4 regions of the Brevibacillus aydinogluensis genome follow, and region 1 is predicted to be linked to each of the others. Evidence: riboswitches for the same ligand, from Rfam matches in the RefSeq annotation. Region 1 holds a riboswitch; each other region holds the start of a gene.
What was found. Region 1 has a riboswitch for cobalamin ahead of Q7F15_RS03205 (energy-coupling factor ABC transporter permease). Riboswitches for the same ligand answer to the same signal wherever they lie in the genome.
Positions count from the first base shown of each region.

Region 2: another riboswitch for cobalamin. It lies ahead of Q7F15_RS04155 (ribonucleoside-diphosphate reductase subunit alpha); the one in region 1 lies ahead of Q7F15_RS03205 (energy-coupling factor ABC transporter permease).
Region 3: another riboswitch for cobalamin. It lies ahead of cobO (cob(I)yrinic acid a,c-diamide adenosyltransferase); the one in region 1 lies ahead of Q7F15_RS03205 (energy-coupling factor ABC transporter permease).
Region 4: another riboswitch for cobalamin. It lies ahead of Q7F15_RS13050 (iron chelate uptake ABC transporter family permease subunit); the one in region 1 lies ahead of Q7F15_RS03205 (energy-coupling factor ABC transporter permease).

Region 1 covers NZ_OY569118.1:668,830-672,927, forward strand. Annotated here, with positions in the region: gene ald (alanine dehydrogenase) at 1-1,027, shown strand, start outside; gene Q7F15_RS03200 (quinone-dependent dihydroorotate dehydrogenase) at 1,359-2,447, shown strand; cobalamin riboswitch at 2,540-2,731, shown strand; gene Q7F15_RS03205 (energy-coupling factor ABC transporter permease) at 2,882-3,643, shown strand; gene Q7F15_RS03210 (energy-coupling factor ABC transporter substrate-binding protein) at 3,644-3,931, shown strand; gene cbiQ (cobalt ECF transporter T component CbiQ) at 3,928-4,098, shown strand, end outside.
Region 2 covers NZ_OY569118.1:858,435-862,532, reverse strand. Annotated here, with positions in the region: gene nagB (glucosamine-6-phosphate deaminase) at 1-24, opposite strand, end outside; gene Q7F15_RS04165 (MurR/RpiR family transcriptional regulator) at 48-944, opposite strand; gene Q7F15_RS04160 (YisL family protein) at 1,218-1,571, opposite strand; cobalamin riboswitch at 1,769-1,968, shown strand; gene Q7F15_RS04155 (ribonucleoside-diphosphate reductase subunit alpha) at 2,160-4,098, shown strand, end outside.
Region 3 covers NZ_OY569118.1:3,198,420-3,202,517, forward strand. Annotated here, with positions in the region: gene cobD (threonine-phosphate decarboxylase CobD) at 1-944, opposite strand, end outside; gene cobO (cob(I)yrinic acid a,c-diamide adenosyltransferase) at 944-1,492, opposite strand; cobalamin riboswitch at 1,694-1,906, opposite strand; gene Q7F15_RS15660 (hypothetical protein) at 1,998-2,516, opposite strand; gene Q7F15_RS15665 (MDR family MFS transporter) at 2,734-4,098, opposite strand, start outside.
Region 4 covers NZ_OY569118.1:2,641,351-2,645,448, forward strand. Annotated here, with positions in the region: gene lepA (translation elongation factor 4) at 1-254, opposite strand, end outside; gene Q7F15_RS13040 (hypothetical protein) at 478-1,491, opposite strand; gene Q7F15_RS13045 (sigma-70 family RNA polymerase sigma factor) at 1,461-2,009, opposite strand; partial or broken gene Q7F15_RS13050 (iron chelate uptake ABC transporter family permease subunit) at 2,107-2,262, opposite strand; cobalamin riboswitch at 2,428-2,630, opposite strand; gene Q7F15_RS13055 (M24 family metallopeptidase) at 2,645-3,739, opposite strand; gene nikC (nickel transporter permease) at 3,895-4,098, opposite strand, start outside.

The sequences.
Region 1 (4,098 bases):
TCGCATCGAAAACGGTGCCGGCCTGGGCAGCGGCTTTACCAACGACGATTACACGGCGGTAGGAGCGGAGATCGTCGCAACGGCAGCGGAAGCGTGGGCAGCCGATATGGTGATGAAAGTAAAAGAACCGCTTCCGTCCGAATACGGCTACTTCCGCGAAGGCCTGGTCCTGTTCACCTACCTGCACCTGGCGCCGGAACCGGAGCTGACTCGCGCCCTGATGGAGAAAAAAGTGGTGGCGATCGCGTATGAAACCATTCAATTGGACAACGGTTCACTGCCTCTCCTGATGCCGATGTCCGAAGTGGCCGGCCGCATGTCCGTGCAAATCGGCGCGCAGTTCCTGGAGAAACCGTACGGCGGCAAGGGCGTGCTGCTCGGCGGCGTACCTGGTGTGCAAAAAGGTGAAGTGGTCATCATCGGCGGCGGCATCGTCGGCACCAACGCTGCCAAAATGGCAGTCGGTCTGGGCGCCAACGTCACGATTATCGACGTGAATGCTGATCGCCTGCGCCAACTGGATGACCTGTTCCAAGGTCGCGTGCAAACCCTGATGTCCAATTCGTTCAACATCGCCAACGCCGTGAAAAAGGCGGACCTGCTCATCGGCGCCGTGCTCATCCCTGGTGCCCGTGCACCTCGCCTGGTGACGGAAGAGATGGTCAAAACGATGGCACCGGGCTCTGTGATCGTCGACGTGGCGATCGACCAGGGCGGTTCCATCGAAACGATCGACCGCATCACCACGCACGACAACCCGACCTACGAAAAACACGGCGTGATCCACTACGCGGTTGCCAACATGCCGGGCGCGGTGGCGCGCACTTCCACGCTGGCACTGACCAATGTGACCGTGCCGTACGCTGTGCAGCTTGCCAACAAGGGCTACCGCCAAGCGATCCTGGACAACCGCGCGCTGGCCAAAGGGGTCAACGTGATCGAGGGGAACGTGACCTACAAGGCCGTCGCCGAAGCGCACAACCTGCCGTACGTCTCTATCGACGACGTGCTGCTGGTGAAAAACTGACCGGGCCGGGACGATCCCAGCCGACACAGCAAAACCGTGACCAACTGCCTGCCCTGCCAATCGGGGCAGGCAGTTTTTTTTGTCGGGAGATCGGGTTTAAGAGAATACAGGCATAGGGAATGAGGATACTAGTTGCTAGAGGGGCCGGCTGTCTGCAGACGGGAGGAGTAGGAACCGAAACAGCCGTCTGCTGCCAATGGACCAGGGTCTATCCTCGTATCGCGGCAGAAGTTTTTCCGTAACCGAAGGGAAAGGGTACTTCTCTCGTAGTGCGCACCCTTTTGCAAATATGGTATGCTACTAGGCAGTAGAACGAGTGAGGAGTGCAGTGATGTATCAACTGGTCAAAAAATTCCTGTTTAAGATGAGCGCAGAAGAAGCGCATGAGAAGACCATACACCTGCTCCGGTCAGTGGAAAACTCCGCACCGGGCAAAAGCATCCTGAAGATGGTGTATCAGTTCCGCGACGAACGTCTGGAGACAACGCTCTGGGGCATTCGCTTTCCCAATCCAGTCGGCCTGGCCGCCGGATTTGACAAAAACGCCGAAGTCTACCACGCGTTGGCTTCGCTGGGCTTTGGATTCGTGGAAGTGGGCACAATCACGCCGCAGGGACAACCGGGCAATCCGCAGCCGCGGCTGTTCCGCCTGCCGGAGAAGCAGGCGGTCATTAACCGCATGGGGTTCAACAATTACGGCGCCTACACCGCCTCGCAAAACCTGTTGGACTACGCCTATGCCGACATCCCGATCGGCATCAACATCGGCAAGAACAAGCTGACGCCCAATGAAGAAGCGGCTTCCGACTACAGCAAGTGCCTGGACCTGCTCTATTCGTACGGCCATTATTTTGTGATCAACGTCAGCTCGCCCAACACGCCCAACCTGCGCGACTTGCAGGAGGCCAACAGCCTGCGGTCCATTCTCCGCGAAGTAAAGGCCAAGGCGGCCGAACTGGAGATGCGCGGCGCCAAGGCGAAGCCGATCCTGGTGAAGGTATCGCCCGACATGGCGGACGAGCAGATGAGTGACGTGGTCAGGGCCGCGGTGGCTGAAGGGGCGGCCGGCATCATCGCCACCAACACCACACTGTCCCGTGATGGGGTGGAAAACCACCCGTACGCAGAAGAAGTGGGCGGCTTGAGCGGAAAGCCGCTGGAGGAGCGGTCCACCGCCTGGGTGAGAGAAATTTACCAGGAAGTGGGGGACAAGGTGCCGATCATCGGAGTGGGCGGCATCTTCACCGGTGACGACGCCTACCGCAAGATTCGCGCCGGCGCCAGCCTGGTGCAGGTGTACACGGGAATGATCTACCGCGGGCCGGGTATTGCGCGGCAGATTAACAAACGGCTGGTGCAGCTGTTGAAGAAGGACGGGTTTGCCCGCATCAGCGACGCGGTAGGCGTGGACGCACGATAGATAGCGCACCTCGGAGACGATTCTCCCCTCTTTTGCTTTCGCGGGGGCTCGTTTATAATGGACGCAAACGTCCAAGATGGAAAGGAAAAAAACCGAATACAACGGAGCTAGGTGCCCTTATGCGGATAAGGGGTAACAGGGAATCGGGTGAAAATCCCGAGCGGTCCCGCCACTGTAACCAGGGAATTCTCTTTTGACAGGCCACTCGCCGCTCGCCGGACGGGGAAGGCAAAAGAGCGTGATGATCTGGAAGCCAGGAGACCTACCTAGCTGCCGCACCCAACAGCCTTCGAGGAAAGGAGAGGTGAGCCCAGGCAGTACGACTGTTTTGTTTGAGGAAGTAGTCGTCTATTCACATTGCGCAAAGCTCATCCGGCCGGATGAGTTTTTTTCTTGGACGTTGGATGTCGAACCAGATAGGGAGAGGATGCTCGATGAGCCGTTCGCGTTCGTTGATGAGCGGAATGCTTGTGACGGGATTTGTCCTGTACTTTCTGCTGAATGAGCCGGAGACCGGACACGCCATGCACATCATGGAAGGCTTTTTGCCGGTGGAGTGGGCGCTGTTCTGGTGGGCCGCGTTTCTGCCCTTTTTCCTGCTGGGCCTGCGCTCCATCAAGCGGCGGGTCCAGGATAACCCCGAGTTGAAGCTGCTGCTGGGGGTGGCGGGGGCGTTTGCCTTTGTTCTGTCCGCATTGAAAATTCCGTCTGTGACCGGGAGCAGTTCCCACCCGACCGGGACCGGCCTGGGAGCCATCCTGTTCGGTCCGCTGGTCATGTCGGTGCTGGGCACCTTGGTGCTGCTGTTCCAGGCCCTGCTGCTCGCCCACGGCGGCTTGACCACGCTGGGGGCCAACGCGTTTTCCATGGCAGTGGTCGGGCCGTTTGTGGCCTACGGGGTGTATCGGCTGGTGCTGCGGGCCAACGGCGGCCAGCGGCTGGCAGTGTTTCTGGCGGCTGCCCTGGCCGACCTGACCACGTACGTGGTGACGTCACTGCAGCTGGCGCTGGCGTTTCCGGCAGCATCCGGTGGTGTCGCCGCCTCGTTCGCCAAATTTGCCGGCATCTTCGCGCTGACGCAGGTGCCGCTGGCCGTAAGCGAGGGACTGCTGACGGTGCTCGTCTGGAACTGGCTGCAGTCGTACAATGCAAAAGAACTGTCGCAACTGCCGCTGCTCAAACGGGAGGGGATGTAAGTGAAACGCTGGTCAAACTGGGTGCTGTTGCTGCTGGTGGCGTTGTTGGCCGTGCTGCCGCTGATATTGGTGAAAGATTCGGAGTTTGGCGGAGCGGACGGCGCGGCGGAAGAAGCGATCAAAGAAGTGGCCCCCGACTATGAGCCCTGGTTCCAGCCGCTTGTGGAGCCGCCGGGCGGCGAGACGGAAAGCCTGCTGTTTGCCGTGCAGGCCGCGCTGGGCGCCGGATTTATCGGATATGCAATCGGCCTGTACCGGGGTCGGTTGAACAACGGCAAAGAACAATGATCGACCAGTTGGATACGCTCGCCTACACCAACCGGCTGCGCCGCCTGTCCCCCGGCTGCAAGCTGCTGTTTGCCGTGGCGCTGATGTTGATCGTCCTGGTCAGCCATCCGCCCGTGCAGATTGCCGCCTTTGTCTGGATCAGCATCTGGATTGTCGCCTACGCCCGC
Region 2 (4,098 bases), 190 kb from region 1:
ATTCTCCGCAATCAGCAGTTTCATGCGCTCTCCCTCCGTCAGCCGCTTCAGTATTTTTTGTCCAGCACCGCTTTTGCCGTCTTTTCCTTGTAGGTCAGCGCTTTCTCCTGGATGCGCATGGCCAGTGCCGTACACAGGATGTCGATGACGTGCAGTTGGGCGATTTTGGCCGCGAGCGAACCGCCCTGCAGCGGCCCTTCCTTTGCTGCCGTCAAAAGCGTGACATCAGCCACGTTCGTGATCGGCGAGCGGCGGTAGTGGGTGATGCACAGCACTGTTGCCCCTGCTTCCTTCGCCACTTTCAGCGAATCGATCGTATCCTTGGTGCTGCCCGACACGGAGATGCCCACGGCGACGTCGCCGGGCCCCAGCGTGGCGGCAGCCATCGCCTGCAGGTGTGCCTCGTAAAAGGCGTCCACTTTCAGCCCCAGGCGCAAGCACGTGTATTTGGCATCCTGGGCCGTCACCCCGGATGTTCCCACGCCGTAAAAGTGGATCGTGTTGGCGGCTTGCAGCAGGTCGACACACCGCTCCAGCTCGACCGGGTCGATGAGCGAGCTGGTGTCACCAACCGCCTGCATGTTGGTGGCCGTCACCTTTTGCGCGATGGTCGTCAGCGAATCCTCCTCCGTTACCTCACCGTGCAGGTTTTTCACCGGATGGACCAGCTCCTGGGCCAGCGCCAGCTTGAACTCCTGGTAGCTGCGAAAACCGATCTTGCGGCAGAAGCGCAGCACGGTGGTTTCGCCCACGCCCGCTTTTTCCGCCAGGTCGATGACGGAAGAGTAAATTACGCTCTCCGTCTGGCTCAGTACGATCTCCGCCACTTTTTGCTCAGATTTGGTAAACGACGGCCGCAAACTCTGAATGCCCAGCAGGGTGGCATTGGTTTTGGCCGCGCCGCCGGACGCGCCGGCCGTCTGCTCTTTCTGATTTACCGTCATCGGCGTCCTCCTCCGTTTATCACCAAAAGAAAACAGCTTTATTCCTACCGCCATTATATGCAAAAGCGGAGCATTCCGCCATATTGATTGATATATGTGGAGAAGTTCTCCATTCTATATCAGACCGTTCTGATTCGCGGCGCACTCCGCTTCCGCGAGCATCCGCCGCTCTTGGCGCCGCTTGTCTTAGCGAACAACAACAAAAAAAGCCTCCACCCGGAACCTTTTGATCCGAGTGAAAGCTTTTCGACGTGTGTGCAAAGCACCGGCCGCCTACACGATTACGCGGTACCCGATCAGGATGACAAGCACCATCAGCGCGAGCGCGCCAACGAAAAATCCGATGCTGGCTTCCTGGCGGCGTGCCCGTCCCAGCGCCATTTCCATCAGCCCGAAGACGACAATCCCCAGCAGTCCCTTCACATAGTACAGGACGTCTCCCGTGTGGAACTTAAACAACATCCAACCACCCGTCACGACCACGATCACCATCATCACGCGCAGAAACATGTGAACGATGTTGCCCACTTTTTCCTTGCCGAGACGGAAAAGGATGTACCCGACGATCAGCAGGATGAATGCCACTTCCCAACCGCCTACGTGGGCTTTAAGATACGCATAGCTCACCGTTTGCTCACTCCTTGCCCAGTGCAATCTCCATACTCGTCTCATTATAACAGATTGGCAAGGGAAAAGCAGGGCGCGCAATGCTTGGCGGTTTTGTGACAGCTAGTCACTTGACCGGACCCGCTTTTTTGGAAGCGGCCAGCCAAGATCAGTCTTCCCTCCCACAACATATTGTGTTATAGTACCTTCATACAACCATATATAGTACGCTTTGTGGTGCGCTTGACCAGGATTCCGGCAAGCGCTTAAAAGGGAAGACCGGTGCAAGTCCGGCGCGGTCCCGCCACTGTAAATGGGGAGCGACTCTGTCAGATGCCACTGTCGATCGCATCGACGGGAAGGTTCAGAGAAGCGATGATCCATGAGCCAGGAGACCTGCCACAAAGACAACACCGTTGGAACCACGAGGATGGGGAGGTGTGGAATCGGTCACCGGCGGCGTGCCGCTCTTTCTGGCGCACGTTCCGCTTTGACACAGGCATGTTTGTTTCCACATGGGCAACATCAGCATCCTCTACCCGACGGGAGAGGATGCTTTTTTCATGAACCGCAAAGGAGAGGGATAGATTGCAAACGGTTGTCTCTGGCATTGACCAACGTATTACATCGCTGATTGGCGACATTCTGGCCGATTTTCCCCGGCTGCGCGCAGATGCCGTCATCCAGTCGGCGGCCATCAGAGCCAAACACAAAACGCTCACGGAACAGGAAGCGGCAAAAATCGTTGCCATGTCGGCCGCCGAACTGATTTCCAAAGAGGAGCCGGAATGGACCTACGTCGCCGCCAGGGCGTACCTCGCTGCCCTGTATCACGAAGCGGCCCGCAGCCGGGCGTATTCCTTTAGTCCTGCGCGTCCCTACGGTTCGTTTTTGAACCTGTTGAAACAGCTGGTGGAAAAGGGCATTTACAAACAGGAACTGCTGACCGCCTACCGTCCGGAAGAGATTGCGGAGCTGGAACGGGAGATTGATCCGGAAAAGGACAAGCTGTTTACCTATTTGGGGATCGTGACTCTCGCCGAGCGGTATTTGGCGAGGGATTACACCGGCAGCCTGTATGAACTGCCCCAGGAGCGGTTTATGGTCATCGCCATGCACCTCATGCTGCAGGAACCCCGCGAAAAAAGACTCGCGCTGGTAAAGGAAGCCTACTGGGCGCTCAGCCATCAGTACATGACCGTGGCAACGCCCACCATGGCGAATGCCGGCAAAGCACGGGGCGGACAGCTCTCCAGCTGCTTTGTCGACACGGTCGACGACTCTCTGCAGGGCATCTACGATTCCAACACCGACGTCGCCCGGCTGTCCAAGATGGGCGGCGGCATCGGCGTGTACATGGGAAAAGTGCGGGCGCGCGGCTCTTCCATCCGCGGCTATGAAAACAAATCCAGCGGGGTCATCCCGTGGATTCGCCAGCTGAACAATACGGCGGTCAGCGTCGACCAGCTCGGAACGCGCAACGGCAGCGTTGCCGTGTATCTCGACGTGTGGCACAAGGACATCCTGGCGTTTCTCGATTTGAAAATGAACAACGGGGACGAACGCCTGCGGGCGCATGACATCTTTACGGGTGTGTGCATCCCTGATCTGTTCATGGAAGCGGTGGAAAACCGGGCCGAGTTTCACTTGTTTGATCCGCATGAAGTGCGCACCGTCATGGGCTTTTCGCTGGAGGATTGCTACGATGAGGAGCCCGGGCGAGGCACGTTCCGCGAACGGTACGAGGCGTGCGTGCGGCATCCCCGCTTGAGCCGCGTGACGGTACCCGCCATCGAGATCATGAAGCGGATCATGATCTCCCAGCTGGAGACGGGCACGCCGTTCATGTTCTACCGGGATACCGTCAACCGCGCCAACCCCAACAAACATGCGGGCATGATTTACTCCAGCAATTTGTGCACGGAAATCCTGCAGAACATGTCGCCCACCACGGTGACAGAAGAAGTGCTGCAGGACGGAGAGATCGTGATTCGGAAAACGCCGGGCGATTTCGTCGTCTGCAATCTCTCCAGCATCAACCTGGGGCGCGCCGTGCCTGCCAACGTGCTGGAGCGGCTGATCCCCATCCAGGTGCGGATGCTGGACAACGTGATCGATGTGAACCGGATCGACGTCCTGCAGGCCCAGCAAACCAACAAAAAGTACCGGGGCATCGGGCTGGGAGCGTTTGGCCTGCATCATCTGCTGGCGCTCCAGGAAATCAGATGGGAAAGCGAAGAAGCGGTCGCCTTCAACGACCGGTTGTTTGAACGCATCCATTACTTGACGATTCGCGCCTCCCTGGAACTGGCGAAGGAAAAAGGCGCCTATCCGCTCTTTTCGGGCAGCGAATGGGAAAACGGCAGCTATTTTGCCCGCAGGGGCTACAATTCGCCCGAGTGGGAGGCGCTGGCCAAAGAAGTGGCCCGGCACGGCATTCGCAACGGGTATCTGATGGCGGTCGCTCCCACCGGCTCCACGTCGCTGATCGCCGGCTCCACCGCTTCCGTCGACCCGGTGTTTGAACCGGTCGCCTACGAGGAGAAGA
Region 3 (4,098 bases), 1.6 Mb from region 1:
TCCGCCGCCGTTATCTGAGCCGGACAGCGCACGAGCAGAAAGTTGGCTTCGCCCGGCCAGACGCGCCAGCCCAGTTCCTGCGCGATGGCACCGGACAGATAGGAACGCTCTTTGGCAATCAGCCGTCTGGTTTTCGCTTCGTAGTCCGCTTCCTCCAGGCAAAGCTCCCCGGCCGCAAGCGCCAGACTGTTGACACTCCAGCTGACCTGCTTTTCCCGCAGCCGCTCAATCAGCGCGGGCACGGCGACGGCGTAGCCGAGGCGCAGCCCGGGAATGGCGAACATCTTCGTCAGCGAGCGCATCACCAGCACGCGCGGAAACCGGGAAAGCTGGTCTGCCAGCGTAAACTGACGCTCCTCCGCGACAAAGTCGAGAAACGCCTCGTCGATCACCAGATGCGTGTCTGTCCTGTCGGTCCAGCCGGCCATCCGCAGCAGTTCTTCCGGTTCATACAAGAGGCCGGTCGGGTTATTGGGAGAACCGACAAAGACAAGGTCTGCCTGTTCAAACAGCCGGTACAGCTCCGCCTCGTCCGGCTTGAAGCCGCGATCTTCCCGCCCCGGGCAGGTCAGCACGCGGGCGCCGAACTGCCTGGAAAGTTGGGCATATTCGGAAAAACAAGGCGTGACGATGCCGACCGTCTGCGGCTTCAGTGCGAGGATCGCCAGGGCCATCGCCTCGGCCGCCCCGTTGGTCGGCAGAAGCCACGATGCCGGCAGGTTCAGCTTTGCCGCCAATGCGCTGCGAAACGACCGGTGCCCCGGATCGGGATAGTGAACCACCCGAGGCAGCACCTCCCGCAGTCCTTCCAGCACGCGGGCAGGCGGGCCCAGCGGGTTGATGTTGGCGCTGAAATCGACAAATTGCCCGACTTCCACACCGAAGCGCTCCGCCGCCGTAACCAGATCGCCGCCGTGACCGAACACCTCCAACACGGCGGTCATCAATACTCCACCCCCAGCACGGCGGGGATGCCTTCGTCATAGTAGTGCTTGACCGCTTTCATCTCCGTTACCAGATCGGCAATCGCGATGATTTCCGGCCGCGCGTCCCGTCCCGTAATCACCAGATGCACGTGGCTCGGCCTGTTTTTGATCGTGTCCACTACATCGTCCAGCGGCAGCACGTCCGCTACGGGAAAACGATCAATCGCCAGCGCGTTGTTCAATTCGTCGAGAATCACCATGTCGTATTCGCCGCCCAATACCTGCTCCTTGGCGTATCGCCACGCTTCCCGCAGAGCGGCGCGGTGCTCCTCGGGCGTTTTCGTCCAGGTAAAGCCGATGCCTTTTTGCACCATCTCGATGCCCAACCGGTCAAAGACGATTTTTTCCCCGTAGGTGCGTTCCGGCGACTTGATAAACTGTACCACCAACACACGCTTGCCGCGGCCGGTCGCCCGTACGGCCAGCCCCAGCGCCGCCGTTGTCTTCCCTTTTCCGTCCCCGGTGTACACCAGGACCAGTCCTCGCTTGTTGTCGGATTTGTTCATCGACCATTTCCTCCCCCTCTGGCCGGCCAACCAGGGACGCGATGCCAAACGGTCCGCCCCTTGTGCCAGCTCATCTACCGTTCACGGTGTCTTTTCAGATACAATAAAAAACGCTTTGCTTTCCTCGAAACCCAAAGGAAGCAAAGCGTCGACACGACGTCCACGACAATCCTCACCTTTTCCTTTGACCCGAAGGAAATCAGTGCTCACGCAAAACAGGCAGGTCTCCTGGCTTGAGGATCGCCGCTTTCCTTCTCCTTCCCACTCCCGCTGGAGCAGTGGATGGCTGTCGCCGCGAAGGAAAACTCCCCTCTTACAGTGGCGGGACCGCGTTGGATTTTCACCAAACTTCCCTTTAACTTCACCCGCCCGGAAGCGTCCGCGCAGGTGAAGACCTGTTTGCCGTATGCAGTTGTCGGTGCCGCACATGACCGGCACTTGTCTCCATCATAACAAAAGTGGCCGTGGATAGGAAGGAAAAAGCGAGCGGGCAATGGGCTGACTCTTAATCGACGGGCGCCATCGAGCCATCTGGATTCAAGATTTCTTCTGCTCTGGTTCCATTCACATTGGAGTAAACATGCAGATTGCGATTGGGGCCTTGAAGGTAAGCGATGGTGTACAGGTAGACTCGTTCATCTTTCCAGCCGATGAAGAAGGCGGCTCCTACTTTTCCGCTGCGAATCCCCTCTTGATCAATGACATGGTCGGGCACAGAGGACTGGTAATCCTCCTCGGTGAAAAAGCGGTACAGCCAGAATTCATCACAGCCGTTTTCGAGATCCCCCTGGTCATCCACGAGAACGTACCTGTCACCGAACAGTGCGGCGACTTCTTGTTTGGTTGAGCCGATTGTTACGTTGTCTTTTATCCTGGCAACGGTTTGCAGCACTTCTTCTTCACGGACCGTCTGTCTTTCGGGTGGGAGTACGAAGATTCTGTTAAATAAATCAAAGGGATAACAGGCGACCAGGATCGCGGCCATGACTGCGGGAATCAGATATAGGTACGTTTTTCCTTGCAAAATGGTTTGTCCCCCTTCGTTCTTTGAACAGCAGCGAAAACACGTCACGCTTGCATTTACCTTCTACCAATATTTACTATAATATTATATTGCTGGAATTTATTGAACCCGCCCGAACCAATCAGGCCTGATCTGATAATGCTCCACGCACAAAAAAGCAGCCCTGCATGCAGCCGGAGATCATTCCGGTGCACGAGGGCTGTGTTCGCCTTTTAGTTTATCTTCTTCCCCGCTCCGCTGTTTTGGGCCGTACCTGTGCAGCGGGTATGCTTATCCGCTCTTTGCCCATCAGCAGGATCCCTACGACCGCCAGACAGGCCGGAATCAGCGCCCACATGAACGTCTGCGCAATCGACGAGGAGAGGACTGCGGTAATCTGCTCCAGGACAGGTGCCGGAATGGACGCCCGGGTTTCCGGAGTCAGCACCGCCCGCGGGTCAACCAGCCCCCCTGCCGGAATGCCGCTTCCACCGGCAAATACCTCTTCCAAGCCGCTCTGGAACAGGTTGCGCTGTACGATTCCAAACACGCTCACGCCCAGCGTCATGCCCAGCGAGCGGAAAAACGAGTTGGTCGAGCTGGCCGAACCGCGCTGACGCATGTCAAAGTTGTGGATCGCAGCCATGCCCAGGACGGAGAAGGAAAAGCCGACGCCAAACCCGGTAAGGACCATGTAGACGGTCACCAGACTGCGCGAGACCTCCGGTGTCAGCGTCCCCAACAAAAACAAGCCGGACAGGAAAAAGGCGGCGGACAGCAGCATGATGTTGCGGTAGCTGGTCTTCGTCGTCAGCATCCCGCCCGTTTGGCTGCCGAGTACCGATCCGAGCATCATCGGAGTGAGCAGCAGCCCCGAGTTGGACGCCGAGCCGCCAAACACTCCCTGGATAAAGATCGGAATGTAGACGGTCGTGATGATGAAGGACGCGCCGTACAGAAGAGACACCATATTGCTCGCGGCAAACAGCCGCTGTCTGAACATGGAAAACGAAATGATCGGCTCGGCCGCCCGTCTCTCCACGTACAAAAACACGGCAAACAGCACGGCAAACGCGGCAAACAGACCGAGAATCACCGCAGAGTCCCAGGCGTATTGATTGCCGCCCAGCTCCAGTGCAAACATCAGGCTGACCACCGCTCCCACCAGCGTGATCGCACCCCACCAGTCAATGCTCTGCTTGCTGTGTTCCAGCGACTCCTTGTAGTACGCGGAGATGAACCAGAGCGACAGAAGACCGATCGGCACGTTGATGTAAAAGACCCAGTGCCAGCCAAAGTAATCGGTGATGTAGGCGCCGAGCAGGGGACCGACAACGCTGGACGTACCGAACACCGCTCCGAACAGGCCAGTCATTTTCCCTCGCTTCTCCGGTGGGAACACGTCAAAAATGATCGTAAAGGCAATCGGCATCAGCGCTCCGCCGCCAATCCCCTGGATGGCCCGGTAGATGCTGAGCTGAACAATGCTGCCTGCCGTCCCGCAGAGGATCGATCCGAGCAAAAACACGATCAATCCAAACACGTAAAACCGTTTGCGGCCGTACATGTCGGACAGTTTGCCGAAGATGGGCATCCCCGCCAT
Region 4 (4,098 bases), 2.0 Mb from region 1:
GGGGTGTCGATCAGGTGCAGGATGTACTCCTCTCCGTCATCGGCTTTATAGTTCAACCGCACGGCGTTCAGCTTGATCGTAATGCCGCGCTCCTTTTCCAGCTCCATCGTGTCCAGAAACTGGTCTTCCATCTCGCGGGCCGACAGTGCTCCGGTCAGCTCCAAAATGCGGTCCGCCAGGGTTGACTTTCCGTGGTCAATATGGGCGATAATGGAAAAATTGCGAATTCGTTTCTGTCTTTCACGGCGATCCATCTGTGTCTGTTCCCTCCCACGCCATCCGAAAGTCGCTTTCAGATAGCGTTCCGAAAAAATACACTAAGGTCAATTATAACAAAGGCCGGATAGCGGAGCAATAAGCAGGAACGAGGCGGAAGGAGAGGGAAGATGGGAGATGGAAGGGGCATGACGGGGCGCACCCCTTCTGGAGGAGAGGGCGACGGGGGAATTAGGGGAGCAGCACCCGGGTACGGCCCTGTCAGTGTGCAGAGCCGTACCTTTTCAGTTTCTGCACGATCTGCGGCGGAAACATCGACTCGAGGCTGCTCTGGTAACGGCTGCCGTCCTCCGGCATGCGGTGGCTTGTGACCTGGTACCCGGCGCTGCCGCCGCGAGAGACCCTGTACGCGATGTCAAAGACCATCGGGGCGCTGAGCGCGAGCTGCTGTTGGTCCCCGCCCCTGCCGGTAATCTGCACCCATGCGTACACGCGCCGGTTCTCCGCATTGGGGGCTTCCACGCCGATTACATCCAGTTTGACGTCCCGCTCACCGCCGAGCCAGTCAAGATCACCCCGGATGCTCTGCAGGTAGCGGGTAATCAGCGGCGTGACCAGTTCCCGGTTGGCCGGCGACACGCCCTCCTTCACCTCGACGAACACCTGTCCGAAATGCTTGCCGCCGGAGACGACCTGCAGCTTCCAGATACCCGCATGCGGCAAAACGATGCCGGAAGGAAAATGGCCGTCCGCGTCATACTGCGGTCCCGCCACCCGGTAGCTGCCCAGATCCACGCGCTCCCCCTCGGTGCTCCACCCGACCAGATTCACTTCCGGGGCAAACGGACCATTCAGCAGCCAGAACACGTTTTGCATCTGTCCTTCGTACAGCTCATCCGTGATGATGCGCACCGGCTTCTCGCCGACATAGCGGAACGGTTTGCCGTCATGGACCGTCTCCATCTGCGGCGACGTTTTCCACAGCACGGGAGGAGAGGAGACGAGGCCGAACAGCGGCGGTGCGGTTGTCTTCGGCGCGGGGCCAGGGGCGGCCGGTTGCTTGGGCTGCAGCGCATCGGGCCACCACATCCACAGGGCCAGCAGCGTCACCGCAGCGGACGCCGACGCCAGAAGCGGTCCGCGCCTCTGCCGCTGCGACCGCTGTCTGATGTGCTTTCGCACGGCTTCTTCCATTCCGGGGGTAAACGTCACGTCCTTGCACACCGTTTCGTCGGCCCGCTCCTTCAGCTCTCGCAGCCATTTGTCCCGTTCCATTCCCATTCCTCCCTTGACTCCATCCGCTGTCTCAACTGCTGCCGGGCGCGGTGCAGCCGTGTCCGGACCGTTCCCTCCGTCACGCCAAGCACTTCGGCCGTTTCCGCGATGGACAGATCGGCGTAGTAGTGCAGCGCGATCACCTGGCGGTACAGCGGCGGCAGCTCCAGCACCAGGCGAACCAGCTCGTCCCGTTGCGCCCGCTCCATGACCTGCCGCTCCGCGGACACGTCGCTCTCCCGGCTGATCCAGGAACGAGGCAGCAGGTTGCGAAACGCCCAGGAGCGCAGGCACCCTTTGCACTCGTTCACGGCGATCCGGTAGAGCCAGGTGCGGATGCTGCTCTCGCCGCGAAAACGGGGCAGGTGACGGTACGCTTTCAAAAAGACGTCCTGCGTGATGTCTTCCGCCAGACTGCGGTCTTTCACCATCAAGGTGACCAGGCGAAGCACGCGCGTCCCGTATTCCCGCATGATCTGTTCCAGCACCGCTTCCACCGTCGGCTGCAGTTTTTCCACGCGGCGCGCCTCCCTTCGTGTGCATTCACCTGTTTAGATGCGGCCGGCCGACGAAATGTTACAACGTTTATGGCGAAAAACGGGTCCAGGGGAGCGGGAGTGCGCCAAACAGCATGACCGATGTCGCCCCGACCGACGCCCCCGAAGAGACGCCCAGGATGTCGGGATCAGCGAGGGAATTGCGGACAAGTGCCTGGATGGCCGCCCCGACTACGGAGAGGCCATCCCCGACGAAAGCACCAATACATACTCGCCTGCCTGTTGTAAACCTGGCTCACATGTTTACGCACAAACAAAAAAGCACCTCCCGTATTGGACGGAAGATGCCTGTCTGCATGCGGACACGACAAAAGAACAGACGCGGAGCGCCGTTTCTTTCTGTCCCCTGCTTTCCACACATCCCCATCCTCGTGGGTAAAAGCGTGATCGCTTCACGGCAGGTCTCCTGGCTTGGGTTCATCGCTCCCTGCACCTTCCCATCTCGCCAGACCGGCGAGACAGTGGCTGTCGCAGGGCGCTCCCGTTACAGTGGCGGGACCGCGTCGGACTTTCACCGAACTTCCCTTTTAAGCCCCCCGGGCGGACCTGCACCCGGACGGCACCGTGAAACACCATATTCGTTTTTCGTCTGAGCCTTACCTGATGACGGTCAGCTGTTTCGGGAACTGCGTCAATACATCGCAGCCGCTGTCGGTCACCAGCACGTCGTCCTCGATTCGCACGCCCCCCACGCCCGGGAGGTAGATCCCCGGTTCGATCGTGAAGACCATGCCGGGACGAAGCACGTCCTGGTTTTGTCCGTGAACCGACGGATATTCGTGGACGTCCATGCCCAATCCGTGCCCCAGACGGTGCATGAAATACGGACCATACCCTTTTTCCTCGATTACGCGGCGAGCCGTTTGGTCGAGGTGAGCCAGCGTGACACCCGGACGCACCTCAGCGATGGCCGCTTCGTTGGCCGCAAGCACCGTCTCGTAGATTTCCCGAAGCTGTGCACTGATCTCGCCGATCGCAAAGGTGCGGGTGATGTCGGACACGTAGCCGTCAGCCGCCACGCCCAGGTCAAACAACAGCAGGTCTCCCTCGCGCACCTGCCGGCTGCCCGGGGTTCCGTGCGGCAGCGCCGATTTTTCGCCGGCCAGCACCATCGTGTCAAACGACGGCCCGTCAGCCCCCAACCGCTTCATCTGGTATTCCAGTTCGGCGACGATCTCCATCTCGGTGACGCCCGGTTTCACTTTTTTCAGACTCTCGCTCAGTGCCTGTTCCACCAGCCGCACGGCGTGCCTGATGCGGGCCACTTCCTCCGCCGACTTGATCAACCGCATTTCGCGGAGCGGTTCCTCCACGTCGGCGTACCGCTTGGCCGACACGACCGCGCTCATCGCTTCAAAGCGCTCCACAGTCATGTGGCTCTTCTCGATGCCCAACCGCGTCACTCCGGCGGGCAGCGCCTGCTTCAACACGTCATACGGATTATCCGTATCGGTATGCGTCAGGATTTGCTTGACCCCGGAAGCCGCCGCTGCCGCCGCTTCACGATCCAGCGCCGGGACGATCAACGACGGTTCGCCCTGCGCCGGGATGATGAGGCCCATGAAGCGTTCGTGGGGTTCCGTAAAAAAGCCAGTCAGATAGTAAACGTGTTTGGGCGAGGTGATCAACACCGCGTCCAACTCTTCCTTTTCCATATACGTGTGCAACTGCTGCATGCGCTCCTGGTACAACTTGCTCACCCTGCTTTCTCTTGGTATCTACTAGCGAGGATACCATGTCCTCGGAAAAAAAGAAGCGAGCGGGCCCTATCACCCATGCTCCACGGACTTTGTCTATATACGGGAAGGCTGCCGAGCAGCCTCGACAGCCGGACGGAATGGCGTTTTCAATGTTTCATCCGCGGGTCAAGCGCGTCGCGCAGACCGTCGCCGATCAGGTTGAAGCAGAGCACCGTCAGCATGATGGACAAGCCGGGGAAGATGACGGTCCACGGCGCTTTTTGAATGTACTGGCGTGAGTCGGACAGCATCAGCCCCCACTCCGGCTGCGGCGGCTGCGCCCCCAGTCCGAGGAACCCCAGGGCAGCCGC